DNA from 2 places in the Citricoccus sp. K5 genome. Region 2 is predicted to be linked to the other one. Evidence: predicted binding sites of a transcription regulator. Region 2 holds the regulator's gene; the other holds the start of a gene.
What was found. Region 2 encodes LexA, which represses DNA repair genes until DNA is damaged. Its sites were predicted from a motif close to TCGAACANNTGTTCGA; they were not measured.
Positions count from the first base shown of each region.

Region 1: a site for LexA is predicted at 3,893-3,908, ahead of BOSE125_RS05705 (HNH endonuclease signature motif containing protein). Genes of this name have one in related genera too.

Region 1 is NZ_LR732817.1:1,272,112-1,279,520, forward strand. It holds gene BOSE125_RS05690 (DNA polymerase III subunit alpha) at 1-2,520, shown strand, start outside; gene BOSE125_RS05695 (SRPBCC family protein) at 2,517-3,038, shown strand; gene BOSE125_RS05700 (dihydrofolate reductase family protein) at 3,020-3,709, opposite strand; gene BOSE125_RS05705 (HNH endonuclease signature motif containing protein) at 3,955-5,727, shown strand; gene thrS (threonine--tRNA ligase) at 5,984-7,409, shown strand, end outside.
Region 2 is NZ_LR732817.1:784,998-792,406, forward strand. It holds gene BOSE125_RS03400 (ATP-dependent DNA helicase) at 1-524, shown strand, start outside; gene BOSE125_RS03405 (hypothetical protein) at 521-1,417, opposite strand; gene lexA (transcriptional repressor LexA) at 1,423-2,166, opposite strand; gene BOSE125_RS03415 (LysM peptidoglycan-binding domain-containing protein) at 2,378-2,737, shown strand; gene BOSE125_RS03420 (Ig-like domain-containing protein) at 2,869-7,409, shown strand, end outside.

The sequences.
Region 1 (7,409 bases), 490 kb from region 2:
AACTACCTGTTGCGGATCTCGAACGTGGACCCCATGCGGCACGAGCTGATCTTCGAACGCTTCCTCTCCAACGACCGCTCGACCCTGCCGGACATCGACATCGACGTGGAATCGGCCCGCCGTCACGACGTCTACCATGCGATGTTCGAGCGCTTCGGGGCCGAACGCACCACGCTCATGAGCATGCAGAACGGTTACCGTGCCCGAGGAGCGGTGCGTGACGCCGGGATGGCCCTCGGCATGGAACCGGGGCAGGTGGATACGATCGCCAAGCAACTGTGGCGGTTCTCGGCGTCGAGCTTCCGTGAGGCCATGGACCGGATGCCGGAGTTGCGCGGTTTCGCGGAGCAGGTCGAATCAGGCCGGGCCGCCGGACAGGAGCAATTGGACCTGCTGGTGGACCTCACCGAGCGACTCGACCGGTTGCCGCGGCACATCGCCATGCACCCGTGCGGGGTGATCCTCGGAGACGCCACCCTGCTGGACCGGACGCCGTTGCAGCCCTCCGGGATCGACCTGCCGATGAGTCAGTTCGACAAGCACGACATGGATCCCATGGGCATGCTCAAGCTCGACGTGCTCGGCGTGAGGATGCAGTCGACCATCGCCTACACCCTGGCCGAGATCGAGCGGACCACGGGGAGGACGGTGGACCTCGAGCAGGTGCCCTTCGATGACGAGCCGACCTTCGAACTGATCCGGACCACGCACACCCTGGGCATCTTCCAGATCGAGTCACCGGGCCAGCGTGAGTTGATCGGGAAGATGGCTCCCGTGGAATTCAACGACCTGACCATCGACATCTCGTTGTTCCGGCCTGGGCCCATGCAGTCGGACATGGTGCGGCCCTTCCTCGAACAGCGCCACGGTTTCTCCCAGGCACGGTATCCCCACCCGGACCTGGAACCCGTGCTGGCCGAGACACACGGGGTGACGGTGTTCCACGAACAGGTGCTGCGGACCTTCCACGTGATGACCGGCTGCGGGCTGGCCCAGGCGGATGAGTTCCGCCGTCAGATCGGCGGGCCGCAGGAGCACGTGGTGGAGGAGTTCTTCCGGTCTACGGCACTGGCGAAGGGCTACCCGCCGAAGGTCGTCGACGAGGTCTGGGGGACGCTGCACGCCTTCGGCTCCTTCGGCTTCTGCAAGGCCCACGGTGCCGCGTTCGCCGTTCCCACCTACCACTCGGCGTGGCTCAAGACCCATCACCCCGAGGCGTTCCTGGCCGGGATCTTCGAGCACGATCCCGGAATGTACCCCCGCCGACTGATGATCGCCGAGGCCCGCCGCATGGGCATCCCGGTGCTGCCCGTGGACATCAATGCCTCCACCGATCGGTTCAGGCTCGAGTGGGTGCCCGGCCATCCTGAGATTCCCGACGCCGGCGCCGCGCCCTTCCTGGAGAACGCGCCTGCCGCTGGGAGCCGGCCGGACGGCGTCGGGCCGGGGAAAGCCGCAGGGCGCTGGGGGATCCGGCTGGCGCTGAACGCGCTGTCCGGGCTGAGCGAGACGGAGATCAAGAGGATCGTGGCGGGGCAGCCCTATGCCTCACTGGCCGATGTGCGGGACCGGGCCCGCCCGACCCGGAGGAACCTCGAGCGGCTGGCTCAGCTCGGTGCGCTGGACTGCCTCCTGCCGCTGGGCGGGGCCTCGCGCACGGACCTGGTCCACCATCTGGAACTGCAACACGGTGGGCAGGCCGAAGGGCTGTCGGGGCGGAGGAAGCGGTCTGGCGGACGCCAGGTCGACGGTCAGCTCTCCCTGGAACTGCCCGATACCGAGGCAGCGGCGATCGTGCCGATGTTCCCGGAGCCCAGCCGGGACCAACGGGTGCGGACCGAGCTGGATCTGACTGCCATGGACACGACCGCCCACTTGATGGAATCGCACCGGCCGTACCTGGAGGCGCTCGGGGTGACGGCGGCGGAGGACCTGCTCGGGCTGCGGTCACAGTCGCGGGTGCTGGTGGCCGGGGTGCGGGTGGCGACGCAGACCCCGCCCATGCGCAGCGGCAAACGCGTGGTGTTCATCTCCGTGGACGACGGAACGGGGTGCGTGGACGCCTCATTCTTCACGGAGGCCCAGCATGAGACCGGCGAGATGCTGTTCTCGGCCAGGCTGATGCTGATCGAGGGCACTACGCGCCGGACCGGCCCCAAGGCCATCAGCCTGCAGGCCATTCGTGCCTGGGACCTGCACCGGCCCGATTCGCTGCCCGATCCGGACTATCTGGATGGCACGCGGGACGAATGGCGGGCCTGGTTGCGCCGGGACCGGACCCGGGCTGGTGCGCCACCTGCTCCGGTGCCGTGGGGTCCGGCCGCCTCGTCAGCCGCCCAACAGCAGGAGACCGGTGGCTCGCGCCAAGTGGTGGGGGCCACCGCGCGGCTTCACGACATCCCGCACCATGACACCGGGTCCTGGCCGGTCAAGGTGCGCGGCCCGGTGGGAGTTCCGGAGGGTGCCTCGGCGACGGGCGGAAACCGGTCTGACCCAGAACGTGCGACGATCAGACCATGACGAGCACATTCACGGTGGTGACCCCGTCGTCGCACGCAGCCGAGCGGCTCTTCGACCTCTCCCTGAGCATCGATGAGCATCTCGGATCGATGGCCGACTCCGGTGAACAGGCCATCGGCGGCGTGACCTCGGGGCAGATCGGTCACGGCGAGACCGTCACCTGGCGGGCCCGGCATTTCGGGATCTGGTTCACCATGACCTCCCAGATCACCGAACATGACCGTCCCCGTCGGTTCGTCGACGAGCAGATCACCGGCCCCTTCCGCTCCTTCCGCCACGTCCACGACTTCTCGAGTGAGGCCCACGGATCTGCCGGAGCCGGACTCGCAACGGCCGGGGGAACCGCTCAGAGGGCGAGCACCATGACGGATACGATCACCGTGACGTCGCCCCTCTTCGGACGCCTGGCCGAAAGACTGATCCTGGTGCCCTACCTCCGCAGGCTGATCCGGCAGCGCAACCGGCATCTGCTCGGGGTTCTCGACGCCGAGGCCTCGGCTCAACGCCAGAAGAAGTGATGCTCCATCCCGCTCGGGCTCAGGACACTCTCATGATGGAAGCGGTCCTCGAAGTCCGTCGGACTGGACCACAGCCGCAGTCCTGAACCGATGTCATGGGGTGCGACGGCGATGTGCAGATCATCCACGAGGCCAGCTTCGAGGAACTCCAGCACCGTCGTGACACCACCACCGAGGCGGACGTCCTTGCCCTGGGCAGCGTCCATGGCGATCCTCAGCGCCTCGGAGGGACTGGCATCGAGGAAATGGAACGTCGTGTCGCTGAGCGAGAAGGACGGGCGCAGGTGGTGCGTCAGCACGAACACCGGCGAGCGGAACGGCGGGTCATCACCCCACCAGCCCTTCCAGTCCTCGCTCGTCCAGGGGCTCCGGAACGGACTGAACTTGTGGCTGCCCATGATCTCGGCCCCGATGTTGTGGGTGAAGTCGCGGACGATGTGGTCGTCCACGCCCCGCGAGCCGCCGGGATCCGTTCGATTGGGCCAACTGTCCGTGGCCCCGGCCCATTCGGTCAGGGGGCCCGGGTCCACGTGGCCGAAGGGGCGTTCCAGGCTCTGGTCTTCCCCTGCGGCGATGCCGTCCCGCGAGACGAAGAAATTCTGGACCCTGAGTCGTTGAGGCCTGCGCCGGTGAAGCGGCTCGCCGGTGGAGGAATCTGTCGTGGAAGGCATAGGTACATCCCGGTTCTGGGCTGCGTTGTCAGCAGTCGGACGCTGGTGGTTGCCCCGAGTGTAGAAACGCACGACGTCGGATGGCCAGATCCGCGGTGCGTACCGCCTCCTGCACAGGCAACAGAAGGCAGGGAGGCGTCCACATTCCGCGGTGAGGGAGCTTATCGTGTCCCAGCATCATGATCGAATATATGTACTAGGCGGACGACTTGGTGGGGTTGCAACTACACGGGAGAGGAGCACCGGTGATCGAGAAGGGCGAGTTGGCAGGGCTGGACCTGCCCGAGTTGCTGGTGGCCTCCCGCCTCTTACTGGAGGAGCTGGCGGCACGGGTATCGGATCCCCGGCTGCCGGATGCCGTCGACCGCTTCCCGGATGGGCCGGATCATGATCGTTCCGAGGAGTGGGGGCTGTATGCCCATGCGGACAGGGCGCTCGACGAGAGGGGCGGCGCGGACCCGGATGAGTTGCTAGGCGACAAGTCTCTGAACGGCGCGACTCTGAACGATGAGACCCTGGGCGCCACCGCGGAAGCCGTGCCGGTGGGTTGTCTGCCAGTCGTGCTGTCCCGGGTCGAGGAGCTCGGCCGATGGGTGGATGCGGCTCGAACGGGACTGGCAGGCCAGGTGGACCACGTCTTCGAAGAGCATGGGACTCGTCGCGGTGTGTTGGGGATACCGGAGGGCAAGTGTGCCTACCGCAACGGGGCGGACTACCTCCAACAGGTTCTGCGCATCCCCCGTCATGAGGCGAAGAAGCGTGTCCGCCGCGCTGCCCGTGTCATGCCGCAGTTGTCCCAGGACCGAACCCAGGTGCTTCCACCCGAGATGGGCGCACTGGCCGGCACCGTGACCTCGGCCCAGGCCGATCTCGCCGCGGTGGACACAGTGGCGGACGCCCTCGCGTCTGCTCGTGCCGACGCGGGCCGAGCTGGAGCACCGAAGGAACACATCGACCTCTTGATCACTGAGGGGGAGCGGGTGTTGGCGGCCCAGGCGCAGGAGATGGACCCGGACGCCGTACGGAAGGTGTGCGCGTACTGGCGCCAACGCTTTGACGCTGTGGTGAATCCCGACGGTCTCGAGCCCACCGATGCCCAGATGAACGCGGCCCAAGGGCTCTTCTATCACGGCAAGGGCACCGCGAACCTGCACCACTGGTCCCTGTTGGCGACTGACGGCCAGCATGAGACGTTGAAGACCCTCGTCTCCGCCTCCTCCAACCCGCGCAGGATTGCTGACGAGCAGCCGGGTGCCGACGTGTGGGCGGAGCACCTGGATGTTGCGGACTCGCTGGATTCCCGGAGCCGGGCCCAACAGGAACTGGACGGACTCATCAGTGCCCTGACCGGTGCACTGGCCTTGACGAACCAAACGACTCCCACCGCCGAAGAGGGCGGATCTGACCTGCCGGATGCCGGGGGTGGCGGAGCCAGGCCACAGGTTCTGGTGACGATCGACTACGAGTCCCTGGCAGGCCACTACACGAGCGTCATAGGCAACGCCGGCACCGGCCACGTGGTATCCCAGGCAGCGTATGCGGGAGCGATCGATCCACAGACCATCCGGCAGAAGGCCTGCGATGCCGACCTGATCCCTATAGTGCTCGGCGGTTCAGGAGAGGTGCTCGACGTGGGGCGATCCCAGAGGCTGTTCACCCGAAAGCTCAGACGGGCCATCGTTGCCCGGGACGGCGGATGTGCGGCACCCGCCTGTTCCATACCTGCTCCCTGGTGCGAAGCCCACCACATCCGCTTCTGGGAGCATGGCGGGCCCACCAGTGTCGAGAACGGGGTCCTGCTCTGCTCACATCACCACCACGCAGTCCACGCTGGCGCGTGGGAGATCGAGGTCAAAGACGGTGTGCCCTGGTTCATCCCTGCTCGCTATCACGACCCGGAACAACGGCCCCGCCGCAATCACTATTGGCGCCCCCGAGATCCAGGTACCTCTGGCAGTCCGGGGCCCGAGACCCCAGGGGAATCAGGCGGCCGCGACAATCTCGATGACGTGGCGTGACGTGGCGTGACGTGGCGTGAACCGACTGACCAGCTGAATCAACTGGACCAAGTGAAGCAGCTGAATCAACAACCGCCACGCTTCTGACCTTCGAGACTGTCTGAGGCTGTCTGGTCCGCAGCACGCCTCCAGAGGCACCACGGCATGCACGCCATCAGACGGTGAACCGACCACGACTGCCCTAGAATGGCCGGTGGCTGGCGATGGCCACCGTATGCCATCAGCCCTGAAGCCCTACCCAAGGAGGAACCGGACCGTGTCCGAGGCGTTGCAACACGAACAGATCACCATCACCGTCAACGCGGAATCGCGGGAGGTGACCTCGGGTACCACCGGCACAGAACTCTTCTCCGATCAGAAGACCATCGTCGTGATGCGTGTGGACGGCCAACTGCAGGACCTGAGCCGCCAGATTCCGGCCGGCGCCGACGTCGTGGGCGTGGACATCTCGGACGAGGACGGACTCAACGTCCTGCGCCACTCAACCGCCCATGTCATGGCCCAGGCGGTCCAGCAGTTGCGCCCGGGCGCCAAGCTGGGCATCGGCCCCTACATCACGGACGGCTTCTACTTCGACTTCGACGTCGAGGAACCTTTCACTCCGGAGGACCTCAAGACCCTCGAGAAGATGATGCAGAAGATCATCAACTCGAACCAGACCTTCGCCCGCCGCGTCGTCACCGAGGACGCGGCCCGCCAGGCGATGGCCGATGAGCCGTACAAGCTGGAACTGCTGAACAAGCAGGAGGATGCGGACGCCGTGGGCGAGGGGGCGAACATCGAGGTCGGCGCCGGCGAGATCACCATCTACGACAACGTGGACCGCAAGACCGGTGACAGCGTCTGGTGCGATCTCTGCCGCGGCCCCCACCTGCCGAACACCAAGCTCATCTCCAACGCCTTCGCGCTGACCCGTTCGGCGGCCGCCTACTGGTTGGGCAACGAGAAGAACAAGCAGCTGCAGCGCATCTACGGCACCGCCTGGCCCACCAAGGACGATCTCAAGGCATACCAGGAGCGACTGGCCGAGGCAGAGCGCCGCGACCACCGCAAGCTCGGCGCCGAGATGGACCTGTTCTCCTTCCCGGACGAGCTGGGCTCCGGCCTGCCCGTGTTCCACCCCCGCGGCGGCATCATCCGCAAGGAGATGGAGGACTACTCGCGTCAGCGCCACACCGAGGCCGGCTACGAGTTCGTCTACACCCCGCACATCACCAAGCAGCACCTCTACGAGATCTCCGGACACCTCGACTGGTATGCGGACGGCATGTTCCCGCCCATGCAGATCGACGAGCAGCGGGATCCAGTCACTGACGAGATCACGAAGCAGGGCCAGAACTACTACCTCAAGCCCATGAACTGCCCCATGCACAACCTGATCTTCGCGTCGCGGGGCCGCTCCTACCGTGAGCTGCCCATGAGGTTGTTCGAGTTCGGGCAGGTGTACCGCTATGAGAAGTCCGGTGTGGTGCACGGCCTGACCCGAGTGCGCGGGATGACGCAGGACGACGCCCACATCTACTGCACCAAGGACCAGATGAAGGAGGAGTTGACCACCACGCTCACCTTCGTCCTGGACCTCCTCAAGGACTACGGCCTCAACGACTTCTATCTCGAACTGTCCACCAAGGACCCCGAGAAGTACGTCGGCGAGGACGCCGTCTGGGAGGAGGCCACCCGCA
Region 2 (7,409 bases):
GGGCCCTGTGCCTGTTCTCCTCCAAACGGGCCGCCGAGGACGCTGCCGCCGAGATGCGCACCCGGCTCGGTCCGAATCCCACGATCCTGTGCCAGGGCGACACCACGCTGACCGCCCTGGTGCGGCAGTTCGCCACGGAGGCGGACACCTGCCTGTTCGGGACCATGAGCCTGTGGCAGGGCGTGGACGTGCCCGGCGAGTCCTGCCGCCTGGTGGTCATCGATCGGATCCCGTTCCCGCGACCCGATGATCCCCTGTCCACGGCGCGGTCCAGAGACATCAGCCGGCATGGCGGCAACGGGTTCATGGCGGTCTCCGCCTCCCATGCGGCGGTCCGTCTGGCGCAGGGCGCCGGCCGGCTCATCAGGACCGCAACGGACCGCGGAGTGGTGGCTGTCCTCGACTCCAGGCTGGCGACGGAACGGTACGGTTCGTTCCTGCGTTCGACCCTGCCGGACTTCTGGCCGACGGCCGATCCGTCCGTGGTCCGCGGCGTGCTGGAGCGGCTGCGCCCCGCTGACTAGCGGATCAGCATCTCGAGGGCGCCGACCGTGCGAATGGCCCGCCATTCGATGCCAGGAGCCGTGCTCCAGGCCGGCCAGTCCACGGACCATCCGCCATCGGGCTCCTGGGCGGATGCGAGCCACCGGCGGTCCCGGGACATCACGGCCGCGGGGACCAGGCTGCCGTAGAGGTCCGTGGGGAAGGGGACCGTCCAGGGATGGTGGACCAGGTCGACCGCATGGATGCTCTCGTCCTCGGCGCCACCCTCCACGGGGAGGGAGCCGTTGGCGGACAACCGCTCACGAAGGGTGGCCAGAAATGGGCTGTCGGCCGAGCCCGTGGGAAGGCCGTCCGCTGCGAGGAACCTCAGGGCGTACTTGACCTCATAGGCTGGCAGGTCGCCGGCAGTCGCAGCCCGGGACAATCGGAGGCGGCACCAGTCCGAGGCGGCCTCAGCCCACCCGCCCGAGAACCCCGTCAGCAGGGCCGCGGCGGCGAAGCCATATGTGAGGTGCGAACCGCCGGGAACCGGTTGGACCCACGGCGCATGGGGCCATTCGAGGGAGGCCTCGGTGACGAAGGGCACGGAACCGTCCAGTCCGGAGGTCGAGGCCACCCATTCCAGTCCACAGCGCACCCAGGGGTGCTCGGCCAGATCCCATCCGGCCAAGAGGTCCAGGGCCGTCAGCGTGGAGAGCGCCTCACTCTTCGGTGACCGCACATCGGGTTCGAGGCCGTGACCGAATCCGCCGTCTGGATTGCGGTACGCCCCCAGGGCGGCCAGGACACCCTCGGTGCCGCCGCCGTGGAGCAGCAGGTCCACCCGGCGGCGTTCGAGCAGCCGCCCGTGGGTGTAGACGAACTCCTCGGCATCCGCCACGCGGACGCCCGGCGGCAGAGGCCGATGGTTCATGGGGCTCAGAGCGCCCGAAGTACCGTGACGACCTTGCCCATGACCGTCGCCTCGTCTCCGAGGATGGGCTCATACGCAGAGTTCTGCGGCAGCAGCCACGTGTGGCCGTCCCGCTGCCGGAAGGTCTTCACGGTGGCCTCGTCGTCCAGCAACGCGGCGACGATGTCCCCGTTCTGAGCGTTGTTCTGCTGACGCACCACCACCCAGTCGCCGTCGCAGATCGCCGCATCGACCATGGAATCGCCGGAGACCTTCAGCATGAACAGTTCCCCCTCGCCGGTCAGCTGACGCGGCAGGTTCATGACGTCCTCGACCTGCTGGTCGGCGAGGATCGGCCCACCGGCGGCAATCCGGCCGACCAGGGGGACCGGGACAGCATCACCGTCGGCGGCCCCGGTGTGCAGGGTCCGCACCGTCCCGCCCGGCGTGGCCGCCGATTCGGGGGGCATGACGGCGGACTCGACCACGAGGGCCAGGCCGTTCTCGTCCAGCAGGACCTCCATGGCCCGCGGACGGCCCGGATCCTTGCGGATGTAGCCGAGCTTCTCCAGCTGACCCAGTTGATGGGTGACCGATGACAGTGAGGCCAGGCCTGCCGCATCCCCGATCTCCCGCATGGACGGCGGATACCCGTGTGCGGCGATCGCAGAGCGGATGGATCCGAGGATGATCCGCTGACGGTCGGTGAGGGGCCGGACGCCGTGATCGTGATGCGGGTCCGGGGCGGGAGAGGGAATCCGGGGGGCCATTCGACCATCCGTTCTTATCGTGTCCGTCGGTCTTGGTGAAGTGTCTCGTGCTGGGTCGCTGGGTCTGACGGTACCGGAGTCACACCCTCGATTCAAAGATATGTTCGAATTTTTCTTGGCATGTCTCGAACAGGCGTGCTAGACATGACATCGAAGCAGTCGAACACACGTTCTATACGGCCCGGGGTTCCGGGAGGAGAGGCAGAAGAGCATGAGCACTGCAGCATCGGTCCAGACCCGCACGTCCGGCTCCGCCGGATTCCACCTGAACCGCCGTGGTCGTTTCCTCTTCGTGGGATTCCCCGTCATCGTCCTGGCGGCCCTGGCCGCAGTGGCCGCCGTCTTCTTCGGCGCCCACGGGATGGCGCCCGCGGCGGCCTCCGATGACCAGCCTGTTGCGGACGTGGAGACGGTCACGGTGAACTATGGCGACACCCTGTGGGCCATCGCCGGGCGCACCGCCCCCGAGTCCCCCCGCAACGAGGCCATCCTGCGCATCGGCCAACTGAATGATCTCGACAGCGGCGATCTGCAGCCCGGTCAGGTGTTGTTCGTCCCCGCTGGCGCCTGAACCTCCGCTGGCCCCGCAGAGACTGCCGCGGGATTCGTCTCCCTTCAGCCGGGCGATAGGATGGCCTGGGTCCGTAGTGGGGCGGATCCCTTGCTGATGACGGGGCACTCATGGGGAACAAGCGCAGGCAGATGAAGTCTGTGGCGACCCCGGTGGCCTTCTCCGCCGTCGGTGCCCTCGTGGCCACCGGCGCGTTCCTCTATCCCGGCTTCGACACCGCTGACCTCGAACTGCATGACGCCGGCATCTGGGTCACCCACAACAGTGGGGGATACGTCGGCCACCTGAACCACGAGTCCACCATCCTGGACGGTGGTTTCCGGCCCCCGGTGGAGGACTTCGAACTTCACCAGGAGGACGCCACCGCCCTCATGCTGGACCCGGCGTCCGGCGCCCTGACCGCCATTGACACCACCGCCATGGTCGCCGGCGATCAGATCATGCTGCCTGCAACCCAGGATTTCGCGCTGGGCGCTGGCGTCATCTCGGCCAGCAACCCCGCAGAGGGGGCCGTCTACGCCGGGACGGTGGACCCGACGCCCCAGGTCTCGACGGACGAACCGCTCTACGAGGCCGAGGGAGCCGTGACGTCGACGACCACGGTGGGTGGCGAGGTGTTCGTGGCGGACCTCGGCCGGGACACCGTGATTCGCTTCGCGGCCGAGGGTGAGCAGCCTGGTGCCCCGGTGGAAACCCGCCAGGACGGCCTCGAAGGGCTGTCCGGAATGCAGGACCCTCAGCTGGTGGCCGTGGGCGACGTTCCGGTGGTGGTGGACCCTGAGTCCGGCATCCTGTCCTGGCCAGGCCACTCCATGCAGGATGAGCGGCTGGTGGGCGCGGTGCCACAGCCGTCCGGTCCCGAGGCGGAGCAGTTGGCATTGTCCACTGAGCGGGACCTGCTCACCGTGGCGCTGTCCAACGGGGACATTCAGGCCATGAGCATCGTGCCGCCCACGGACGCCTCCGCCGGATCGACCACGCCCGCCGGTACTGACGGCAGTGTGGCGGCAACGGCCCCCGTACGGGTAGCCGGTTGCCTTCATGCCGCCTCGGCTGTCACCGGGCACTACCTGCAGGACTGTGACGGTGAAGAACAGGATCAGATCGTCCCCATCCCCGAGCTGACGGCCGGCGCGGAGCTGGTCTTCCGAGCCAACCGCGATGTCGTGGTGCTCAACGACACGACGTCCGGGACCAACTGGATGGTCCTCGACCAGATGAAGGTGGTCGCCAACTGGGACGACCTCGAACCGCCCCAGGGCGAGGGAGAGGAGACGGAGGAGGAATCCGACGAGGTCACCCAGGAGACCGCTCTGCCGGAGCGTCAGGAGGAGAACAGGCCGCCCGTGGCGGAAGATGACAGTTTCGGCGTGCGACCCGGCCGGACCACGCAATTGTCCGTCCTGTTCAATGACTCCGATCCTGATGGAGACGTCCTGACGGCCTCCCTCGAAGGTGACCAGCCCTCGGTGGGCACGGTGCAGGAGATCATCGACGGCATCGGGATGCAGATCGTCGTCCCGGAATCCGCGAGCGGCCGGGCCGCGGTGACCTATGTGGCGGATGACGGACGTGGCGGCACGGACACGGCCCAGATCTCCTTGCGGGTGGTGCCGGACAGTGAGAATCGGGGACCCACCCAGGAGCGCAAAGCGGTACTGCGCGTGCCGGCCGGGGAATCGGTGACGAGCCAGGTCTTGACGGACTGGATCGACCCGGACGGTGACGACCTCCAGCTCGTGGGCGCCCTGGCCGAGGAGCCGGATACCGTCCGGACCCGTCCAGACGGCCAGCTCACCTTCCAGGACAACACCGGCGAGGCCGGACGCCGGGACATCCAGGTCTCCGTGTCCGACGGGCGTGAGACCTCCACGGGCACAGTGCAGATCGAGGTCCTCGAACGCGGTTCGATCCATCCGCCGATCACCCAGGCCGACCACGTCACCGTCCAGGCAGGGCAGGAGGTCACGTTCTACCCGCTCGAGAACGACACCGACCCACTCGGCGGCCAACTGCGCCTCTCCCAGGTGGCTGCTGTGGAGAATGCGGAGATCGACTACTCGGCGGCCGGGGGATCGGTGCAATGGTCCTCGGATGTCGCTGACACCTACTACGTCGAGTATCTGGCGGCGAACGAGTACGACTCCGCCCCGGGGCTGATCCGGGTGGACGTCGTGGAGAGTGAGGAGAGCGCCGGACTGCCGGTGGCCGTGCGTGACATCGCGCTGTTGCCGGCAGGCGGTCAGACCCTCGTCAACGTCCTGGGCAATGACACCGACCCGGCCGGCGGCGTGCTGGTGGTGCAGGGGGTCCAGGATGCCACGACCGAGTCCGGGGCGCCGGCCCCGTTGAAACTGGCCGTCGAGGACTTCAACCACATCCGGGTGGTGGACACCGGTGGGATGACCGGTCCGGCCACCTTCTCCTATTCGGTGTCGAATGCCCAGGGCACCTCCCAGGGTGAGGTCACCGTGGTGCCGCTGCCGGAACCGGAGGTCATGCAGCCGCCCATCGCCGTCGCGGATGCGGCGAACGTCCGCGTCGGTGATGTGGTCACCATCGACGTCCTGGCCAATGACACCCATCCCAATCAGGAAGAACTGACCCTGAAGCCCGAACTCGACCGCCAGGTCGCCGAAGGCCGCGGGATCGGTTTCGTGTCCGATGGAAAGGTCAGGTTCCGTGCCGGCAGTGAGCCCGGACGGGCCACTCTCGCCTACACGGTGCGTGCCCCGGACGGACAGGAGGCCTCGGCCACCGTGGAGATCACCATGGTGCCGATGGATCGCGAGTCCAACAACCCGCCGGTGCCTCTCTCGGTGTCCGCCCGCGTGCTCTCCGGAGAATCCGTGGCGGTGCCGATCCCGTTGGACGGGATCGATCCGGACGGCGACTCCGTCACCCTGGAGGGCGTGCAGTCGCCGCCCACCCAGGGGTCCGTGCGCATGGAGAAGGGCCGGCTGGTGTATACCGCCTCCAGTGCCGCCACGGGTTCTGACCACTTCACCTACTCGATCGTGGACCGGCTGGGCGCCCGGGCCACCGGCACCGTGACCATCGGGATCGCCCAGCCGCTGAGCACGAACCACCCGCCGGTGGCCCTGGACGACTCGGTCGAGGTCCGGCCCGGGCGCACCTTCACCACGAACGTCCTGACCAACGACGCCGATCCCGACGGCGATCAGGTGACACTGGTGCAGGATCGATTCGCCCCCAGCGAGCCGGAGGTGCCGGTGGACATCGTGGACGGACGGGTCCGCGTGGTCACCCCGGAGACCGAGGGTTTCCTCAACATCGGTTACACCATCGCCGACCCCGCCGGCGCCACCGCTACGGCCACCCTCTCCATCCGCGTGGATGAGGAGGCCCCACTCATGCCGCCTATCGCCCGCGACGACCTCGTCGGTGTCGAGGAGATCGACGGCCGGGAGCAGATCTCCGTCTCGGTCTTGGACAACGACGAGGACCCCGATGGCGCCGTGGAGGACCTCGAGCTCGGCGTGGACGAGGCCGCCCAGATGGCCGGTGCCCGGGTGGAGGGCACCAACGTGGTCCTCCCGGTGCAGCCGGCGGCACAGGTCATCATGTACACGCTGACGGACGTGGACGGCGGGGTGGGCCGTGCCTTCATCCTGGTGCCGGGCAACGACCACCGCGCGCCGTGGCTGACCACCACCGAACCGTTGCGCGTGGTGGCCGGCGAGGACCTCCGCGTGGACCTGACCGATCACATCGGTGTCCGTGACGGCCGCACGCCGCGGCTGACGGATGACAGCTCGGCGTCCGCCACCCCCGCTTCCGCTGCGTTCACCGTGGGATCGGCCACCGAGGTCCGGTTCACGGCTCCGGCCGACTACGCCGGTGGCGCGTCGGTCAACGTGACGGTGACGGATGGCGAGGATGGCTCGGACCCGAACGGGCTGGTGTCCACGTTGTCCATCCCCATCACCGTCGAGCCGCGTCCGGACGAGAACAATCCGCCGACGGTGCAGTCCAGCTCGCTGCAGATCGAGCAGGGCGGCGACCCTGTGACCCTGGATCTCGGTCCTCTGGCCGCAGATCCCGAGGGCGACGAGCTGACCTTCTCCCGCGGTCAGGTCAGCGGCGAGTTCGCGGCCGAACTCGACGGGTCCGAGCTGACGGTAACCCCCTCATCGAACGCCGAGCGGGGTACGACGGGCACCGTGGCGTTCACGGTGTCCGACGGCGAGGCCGAGCCCGTCGCCGCAGAGATCACCGTCGACGTGGTGGGCACCTCCCGGCCGCTCCCGCGCGCCCTCGATGACGAGGTCCCGGAGGCCCGGTCCGGCGAACCCGTCACGGTCAACGTGCTGGAGAACGACATCAACCCCTTCGAGGGAGAGGCGCCGCTGACCGTGACCGCGGCCCAGGTTGCGACGGGCGAGGGGACCGCCGCGACGGACGGCTCCACCGTGACCGTCACCCCGGGGCAGGACTACTCGGGCCGGATGCAGGTGACCTACACGGTCCAGGACCTGACGTCCGACCCCGCACGGGAGGTCCAGGGCAACATCACCGTGATCGTCAAGGGCCGTCCGGACGCCCCCGGCGTTCCCCGGATCGAGTCCGTGGACGACCAGACGGTCGAGCTCTCCTGGGCCGCCCCGCCGGACAACGGCGATCCGATCACCGGGTACACCGTGACGGACAC